Pyxidicoccus xibeiensis: one gene and its partner. Each later gene encodes a partner of the first gene's protein in a complex. Links are inferred from orthologs where the notes say so. Each region holds a gene or a part of one and is shown on either strand. Other genes may lie near its edges.

Region 1 (3,931 bases):
GGATGTTCTTTCACAGCTTCCCGTGTTGGTGCACGGGACGTAGCGCGAAGGTGACGGGCGCGCGGTTTCCTGTCCCCGGCGGTGGCCCTCCTGGGTTTGCCGACCGTTTCCCCGCTCCTCGGATTCACCGGGGGGCACTCGACCCCAAGGGGAGAGAAAACATGGCTGAGACGCAGGCCGCGACGCGGCTTCGTGAGTACGAGACCATCTTCCTGGTCAAGCCGGACCTGACGGACGACAACGTGGACAAGCTCAAGGAGCGCGTCCGCGGCATCGTTGGCCGTGAGGGTGGCAAGCTCCTCCGCTTCACGGTGTGGGGCAAGAAGAAGACCCTGTTCCCCGTGGCGAAGCAGCCCCGCGCCATCTACGTGCACGCCAGCTACCTGGGCGGCTCGAAGCTGGTGGCCGAAGTGGAGCGCAACCTCCGCAACCTCGACGAGGTCTCCCGGTACATCTCCGTGAAGATCGCGGACGAGGTGGACCCCGAGTCCCGCCCGGTCCTCGAGGACCTGAAGCTGGCTGGCGACGTGGAGGAGACCCGTCCGGGCGCTCCCCTCGAGCGCGAGAGCCCGTTCCGGAGCGAGGAGCCGGTTGGCGACGCTGAGGAGGATGCGACCGAGGAGGCCTGAGGCCTTCGCAGGTCAGCTCCCTAGGGACCATTCCAGGAATCGAGAACGCTCATGAGCAACGGAACTGAGAGCAAGACGGGTGCTGCCTCCGGCGGCCGCAGTGGCGGCTTCGGTGGCGGTGGCGGTGGTGGATTCGGTGGCGGCTCGCGCGGTGGTGACCGCGGCGGCGACCGCGGCGGTCGTGACGACCGTGGCGGCCGTGACGACCGCGGCGGCGGGATGGGCGGCGACGACGACAAGCGTGGTGGTGGCCGTGGCTTCGGCCGCAAGAAGGTCTGCCGCTTCTGCGCCGAGAAGAACGCCTCGGTGGACTTCAAGGACCAGGCGACGCTGAAGTACTTCGTCACCGAGCGCGGCAAGATCATCCCCCGCCGCATCTCCGGCAACTGCGCGAAGCACCAGCGTGAGGTGGCGGTCGCCATCAAGCGCGCCCGCGGCATCGCGCTCCTCCCCTACAACGCGGTGGTCGGCTAGCCGCCGGGTCCGCACAGGAGACTGAACATGAAGGTCATTCTGCGTGAGGACATCGAGAACCTCGGCAAGTCCGGGGAGCTCGTCACCGTGAAGGACGGCTTCGGCCGCAACTACCTGCTGCCTCGCAAGAAGGCGGTTCTGGCGAGCGAGCAGAACCTGCGCCAGCTCGAGCACGAGAAGGGCGTCATCACCGCCCGGAACGCCAAGCTCAAGGGCGCGGCCGAGGAGCAGGCGAAGAAGATCGGCAACATCAAGGTCACCATCAAGCGCAAGGTCGGCGAGCAGGACAAGCTCTTCGGCTCCGTCACCGTGCTGGACATCGCCGAGGCGGTCGCTGCCCAGGGCCAGACGGTGGACCGTCGCGCCATCCACCTGCCCGAGCCCATCAAGTCGCTCGGCAGCTACGAGGTGGAGCTGCGCCTGCACCGCGAGGTCGTGGCGAAGATCAAGGTCGAGGTCGCGGCCGAGTAGTCGTCGGCTGTACCGCTGAAGTCCGAAGGGCCGTCCGGGGAGACCCGGGCGGCCCTTCTCCTTTCCGGCGCCGCCCCCGTCGTCCGGCTGGCGCCGTCCCCGGTCCGTCCCGCGACATGTGCATGGAGGGCGGGCCGCGCGGTGCGTATCCCGGAGTGGAAGGAGGCTCTCCCATGAGCACCCCCACACTGCCCCGGTCCACCCCCGACGAGCACCACCCTGACCTGGACTGGCTCCGCGTCGTCGCCATCCTGCTGCTGCACCTGTTCCACACGGGGATGATGTTCAACACCTGGGACTGGCACGTGAAGAGCCCCCAGGCGCTGCCCGTGCTGGAGCCGGTCATGGAGGTGATGCACCACCTGCGCATGCCGCTGCTGATGTTCATCTCCGGGGTGGGCACCGCGCTGGCCCTGCGGCGGCGCACGCTGGGAGGCTTCGCCGCGGACCGCGCGAAGCGGCTCCTGTGGCCCCTCGTCTTCGGCATCTTCGTGGTGGTGCCGCCGCAGATCTACGTGGAGCGGCTGCTCCGGGGACAGTTCCAGGGGGACTACGCGGCCTTCTACCCGTCGGTGTTCGAAATCGTGCCCTACCCGGCCGGCAGCTTCAGCTGGCACCACCTCTGGTTCGTCGCCTACCTCTTCGTCTACTGCGTGCTGGCGCTGCCCCTCTTCGCGGCGCTGGCCACGGCGCGAGGGCAGGCCTTCCTCGCGCGGGCGGAGGCCTGGCTGTGCCGGGGGTGGAACGTGTGCTGGTTCTTCCTCCCGCTCGCGCTCAACGGGGTGCTGCTGCACGAGTACCCGACGACACACGCGCTGTTCGACGACCCGAGGACCTTCGGCCACTACGGCCTGCTCTTCCTGATGGGCCACCTCTTCGGCCGCTGCCCGCGCATCTGGGACGTCCTGGTGGAGCGCCGGCGCGTGCTGCTGGCCCCCAGCGCGGTGCTCTTCGTCATCATGGTGCCGGACAGCGAGTTTCCCCTCGTCTGGGAGATGCTCGGCGCCATGGCCGCCCTGTGGCTCTTCATCCTGACGGCGCTCGGCTGGGCGCGGGCGCGCATCCACGTCCGCCGGCCGTGGCTGAAGTACGCGCAGGAGCGGGCCTATCCCTTCTACATCTTCCACCAGACGGTCATCATCGTCGTGGGGTACCTGATGCTCACGCTGCCGGTGGGGCCGTGGGCGCTGCTCGGGCTGGTGCTCACCGTGTCCTTTGCCGCCACCTGGGCCCTGAGCGAGGCCGTGTCGCGCGTGGGCTGGCTGCGGCCCTGCTTCGGGATGAAGCCGCGCACGGCGCAGGCCCGGGTCCCCCGGACGGCGGAGGCGGGGCATACTGCGTGACGAAGCCCATGTCCCCCTCCCCTTCCGAGGACGCGCCAGTCTCCACCGCCGGCTGGCAGTGGCCACGCATCCGCGCCCGCCCGGCGCTGGCGCTGTTCTGCCTCTTCCTCGGCATCGGGCTGGTGAACGGGCTGACGGTCTGCCTGACCATCCTGGGCAATGGCGGCACCGTCCCGGGGCTGGAGCCCTTCCTCTGGGAAATCACCGGGGCGCTGGCGGTATGGGTGGTGCTCCCCGTGGCCCAGACGGCGGTCCTCAATGCGCCGGGGCCGCGCGTCGGCTGGGCCCGCTTCGGGGTCATCCATGTGGCGGGCTTCGCGCTCTTCACCAGCCTGCACATCCTGGTGATGGTGCCGCTGAGGTACCCGCTCTACCGGCTGCTCGGCTGGGGCGAGTACGACTATGGAGCCCTGGCGTTCCGCATCCCCATGGAGGTGCTGAAGGACGTCATCGCGTACTCGGCCGGTGCCACGCTGTGGAGCTTCGTCAACGACTGGCGGGCGCGGCAGGCACAGGCGCTGCGGGAGTCGTCGCTGGAGAGCGAGCTGCGCGCGGCCCGGCTCCAGGCGCTCACGGGACAGCTCCACCCGCACTTCCTCTTCAACGCGCTGAACACCATCAGCGCGGTGATGTACGAGGACCTGGCGCGCACGGACCGGATGCTGAGCGATTTGGGCGGACTGCTGCGCGCCAGCCTCGAGCGCCAGGAGGCGACGTGGACGCTCGCGGAGGAGCGCGCCCATGCCGAGCGCTTCGTCGCGCTGCTGACCGCCCGCTTCGGCGAGCGCGTGACGGTGCGCTGGGACATGGCGCCCGGGCTGGACGGCGCGCGCGTGCCCTGCTTCGCGCTGCAGGCGCTGGTGGAGAACGCGGTGAAGCACAACCAGGACCGGCGGGAGGCGCTGGAGGTGCGCATCCGCGCCCGTGAGGATGGCGCCGGGTGGAGGCTGGAGGTGGAGGACACGGGGCGCGGCTTCGCGGAGTCCTCTCCTGCGGCGGGGCCCGGCGTGGGGC
Region 2 (3,941 bases), on another replicon or contig:
AGCTGTCCTCCAGCCGGTCCAGGACGACCGTGAAGTTGCGCGTGCGCTGGCTGACGACGCGGTCGATCTTCTCCTTGCGCACGTCGAGAAGGAACTGCTCGGGCTCGAGCTGCTCCTTCTCGAAGGGCTCATAGCGAGCACCGCCGCCGGACATTGCCTCAGGCCCTCCTGCCGGCCGGCCTGCGCGCCGACGTCTTCTTCGCCGCCGGCCGCTGCTTCACCGCCGCCGCGCGCTTCGCCGGAGCCTTGCGCGCCGCGACCTTCTTCACCGCGGCCTTGCGAACCGCCGACGTCTTCTTCGCCGCCGCCCTGCCCGCCCCCGTGGCCTTGCGCGCCGGGGACGCGTTCTTCACGGCGGCCCCACGCGTGGCCGTGGCCTTGCGCGCCGGAGCCTTCTTCACGGCCGCCCTGCCCGGGGCCTTGCGCGCCGCCGGAGCCTTCTTCGCCGGAGCCTTCTTCGCCGCCGCCCGGCCATTGCCCACGGCCTCGCGCGCCGGAGCCTTCTTCGCCGCGGGAGCACCCGCGCTCTTGCGAGCCCCAGCGGCCTTCGCCGGCGGCTCCACCCGGAGCTTGTCCGTGCGGCCGGTGAACAGCACCTCCGCCACCGCGTCCATCAGCGGCTGCATGCCCTCGCCGGTGGCGGTGGACACGGGATAGACGCGGATGCCGCGCTCGCGCAGGGCCTCGGTGAAGGGCGCCAGCTTCGCCTGCGCATCCGGCAGGTCCTGCTTGTTGGCCGCCACCACCTGGGGCTTGCCCGAAAGCGTCTGGCTGTACTTCTCCAGCTCGCGGTTGAGCACGTCGAAGTCGTGCAGCGGCTCGCGCCCCTCGCCCTCCGCGCCCATGTCGATGAGGTGGACGAGCACCTTGCAGCGCTCCACGTGCCGCAGGAACTGGTGGCCCAGCCCCACGCCCTCGCTGGCGCCCTCGATGATGCCGGGGATGTCCGCCATCACGAAGGACAGGCCGTCCTTGTACTGGACCATGCCCAGGTTGGGCACCAGCGTGGTGAACGGGTAGTCGGCCACCTTCGGCCGCGCCCGGCTCACGCGGGAGATGAAGGTGCTCTTGCCCGCGTTGGGGAAGCCCAGCAGGCCCACGTCGGCCAGCAGCTTCAGCTCCAGCCGCAGCGTGTGCTCCTCGCCCTTCGTCCCGTCCTGGGCGAAGCGCGGCGTCTGCCGCGTGGACGTGGCGAAGTTCATGTTGCCCAGGCCGCCCCGGCCGCCCTTCGCCGCCACCCAGCGCTGGCCGGGCTCGCTCAGGTCCACCAGCAGCTCCTCGGTGCCCGCGTCCTTCACCAGCGTGCCCACCGGCACCCGGAGAATCATGTCCTCGGCGCCACGACCGTTGCAGTCGTTGCCCATGCCGTGCTCGCCGCCCTTCGCCCAGTGGTGCTGCTGGTAGCGGTAGTCGAGCAGCGTGGTGAGCTGCGGATCCGCCACGAAGATGACGGAGCCACCATTGCCCCCGTCCCCGCCGTTGGGGCCTCCACGCTCGATGTACTTCTCCCGCCGGAAGGAGACGGAGCCGTTGCCGCCGTCGCCCCCCTTCACGAAGATGCGGACTTCATCGACGAACTTCATCTGGAACTCCTGGAAAACGCAGAGCGGGCCGCCCTCGCGTCCCGCCGCCGGAAAGGGCGCGTGGACTGGAGAAGCGACCCGCTCGTGGGTGCCGCGCGGCTGCCGGCCTTCGAGGGCCGGCGGACCGTCAGGCGCTCGCCTGCTCAGCGGCCGGGTAGACCGAGACCTTCTTCCGGTCGCGGCCCAGGCGCTCGTACTTCACCACGCCGTCCACCACCGAGTAGAGGGTGAAGTCGCGGCCGAGCTTCACGTTGGTGCCCGCGTGGATGACCGTGCCCACCTGGCGAACCAGGATGCTGCCGGCCGAAACCGTCTCACCCGCGTACACCTTCACACCACGATACTGCGGGTTGGAATCACGCCCGTTGCGCGAAGAACCCTGTCCCTTTTTATGGGCCATGACACCTTGCTCCTGAAGTTGGGGGTAAACCGTCCGGACTAGCCGGCGATGGAGGTGACCTTCACCTCGGTGTACGGCTGGCGATGACCACGGCGGCGCGTCCAGCCCTCCTTCTCCTTGCGGAAGTGGAGGACGCGGCGGTGCTTGTCCTGGGCCAGGACCTTGCCCACCACGCGAGCGCCGGACACAGTCGGCCGGCCCACCTTGGGGCTGTCCGTACCACCCAGCATGAGGATGTCCGTGAAGGTCACCTCGGCGCCAATGTCGCCGGCGATCTTCTCGATCCGGAGCACATCGCCCTCGGCGACGCGGTACTGCTTCCCGCCCGTGCGAATCACTGCGTACATCGTCTAACCCCTGTCAGCTGTCGGGTTGGGTCAACCCGTGGAATCGACCGCGCATTTCGGACGGTGGTCCATCCAATCGCGCCAAAGGCGGCGGGATTTACGGGATGTGCCCTGGGGAGTCAAGGCGGATGAAGGATCATCCCGCACACCCCGGGGTGGTTTACTCAGCCCGGCCTCCGATGTTAACTGGGAAGCGGGCTTACGGCCGCCAAAACGGGCGCCGTTCTACCGACCTCGTCACGAGGGGGAATCCACAATGAAGAAGTTCATGATCAGCCTGGTGGCTGCGACGTCTCTCGTTTTCAGCACCGGCTGCGGCGGCGACATCTGCGAGGACATCGCGGACGCCTATGAGGGCCTGGACGAGAAGACCGAGGACTGTCCCCAGGTCAATGCCATCGTCGGGCAGATCACCTTCACCGACGAGGACATCGAGGAGTGCAAGGAGGAGTCCGAGGACTGCTCCGGCGATGACAAGGACAAGATCAACGACACCATCGACTGCATCAACGACCTCCCCGACTGCGAGGCGGGCGAGGAGGCGGACTGGGCCGAGAAGTTCGAGGCCTGCAGCGAGAAGAGCGACGACGTGACCTGCAACTAGTCACCTCCCGCCTCTCGAGTACCCCAAGGCCCGGCTCCCTCTCAAGGGGACCGGGCCCTGTCGTTTCCGCGCACGGGCGGGGAACGGGCCGCCAGGGCCCGCCGCACCACGCGGTAGCGCTGCAGCAGCCCCGGCTCCAGCGGGTCCAGCGCCAGGCCGCGCTCGTAGTGCTCCAGCGCTCGCGCGAGCTGGCCGTCCCGCTCCAGTCCCCCACCTGACAGGAAGTGGATGCGTGCCGTGCCCGCGGCCTGGGGCCTGCGGGCGAGGAACTCCCGCCGCAGCGACTCCAGCTGCTCGGCCGTGAGCCCTCCTTCCAGGCACCGCGCCACCCCGGCGTGGTTGCCGCGCCAGGCGTCGTACAGGGCCCGCTGCACCGGGGCGCCCAGCGCCTCGCCCGCCTCGCGCACCCGGACGAGCGCCGCGTCCAGCCACGCCCGCTGGGAGGGGGACAGCGGCCGCTGGCGCAGGGCCTCCAGGGTGCTCGCCGCCTCGCGCGTCCGGGCGCGCACCGCCTCCATGTCCGCGTCCGGCGTCAGGCCCAGCACGGCGTAGTGGTCCCCCGCGGAGCGCTGGCGCCAGGCCTCCAGCACGCGGGCGGCTTCCGCGTCGTCCCCGTGGGGCTCCACGGACGGACGGCGGGCCGGCCCGCCCTTGAGGAGCTGATCCACCGCGGCCTTGAGCGCGGCATTCGCCTCCACGAACTGGACGCCGAAGCCGGTGGGCATGCCCCAGACGCGCGCCTGCTCGGGCGGGACGTGGCGCACCACCTCGCAGAGCACCGACAGCGGGCCGGACTCCAGCTCCAGCACCACCGGCAGCCTCGCGCACAGCGGCGGCAGCGCGCCCGCGCTGCGCAGGAACAGGCCCCCCCGGGACAGGTCCGAGCCGGTGAGCCGCACGGGCCCCTCACCCGGGCGCAGCACCACCTGCACCGGCAGCTCCACGCTCCGGGGCCGGGCCGGCGCTTCCGCGGCGCCTCCCGGCCGGGGGCCGCCGGAGGCTGAAGG

What was found. The genes of interacting proteins can lie anywhere in the genome.
Region 2: rplI (region 1) and rplU share a complex: the UniProt entries of both Bacillus subtilis proteins name them as parts of the 50S ribosomal subunit. The link is inferred for Pyxidicoccus xibeiensis from one-to-one orthologs.

The regions. Positions count from the first base shown.
Region 1 is NZ_JAJVKV010000005.1:798,051-801,981, reverse strand. Bases 33-2,852 are described here. They hold rplI (50S ribosomal protein L9), read left to right. Parts: upstream 33-1,130; coding sequence 1,131-1,574; downstream 1,575-2,852. Other genes in these bases: LXT23_RS25760 (acyltransferase family protein), read left to right, coding at 1,748-2,852; rpsR (30S ribosomal protein S18), read left to right, coding at 681-1,103; rpsF (30S ribosomal protein S6), read left to right, coding at 162-629. Outside these bases: more of LXT23_RS25760, read left to right, coding at 2,853-2,917; LXT23_RS25755 (sensor histidine kinase), read left to right, coding at 2,926-3,931. UniProt on the Bacillus subtilis protein: Binds to the 23S rRNA.
Region 2 is NZ_JAJVKV010000003.1:799,831-803,771, forward strand. What follows is about bases 677-3,506. They hold rplU (50S ribosomal protein L21), read right to left. Parts: upstream 2,331-3,506; coding sequence 2,022-2,330; downstream 677-2,021. Other genes in these bases: obgE (GTPase ObgE), read right to left, coding at 677-1,583; rpmA (50S ribosomal protein L27), read right to left, coding at 1,711-1,983; LXT23_RS16145 (hypothetical protein), read left to right, coding at 2,587-2,934; LXT23_RS16150 (protein kinase domain-containing protein), read right to left, coding at 2,976-3,506. In the rest of the region: LXT23_RS16125 (TrmH family RNA methyltransferase), read right to left, coding at 1-154; more of obgE, read right to left, coding at 159-676; more of LXT23_RS16150, read right to left, coding at 3,507-3,941. UniProt on the Bacillus subtilis protein: This protein binds to 23S rRNA in the presence of protein L20.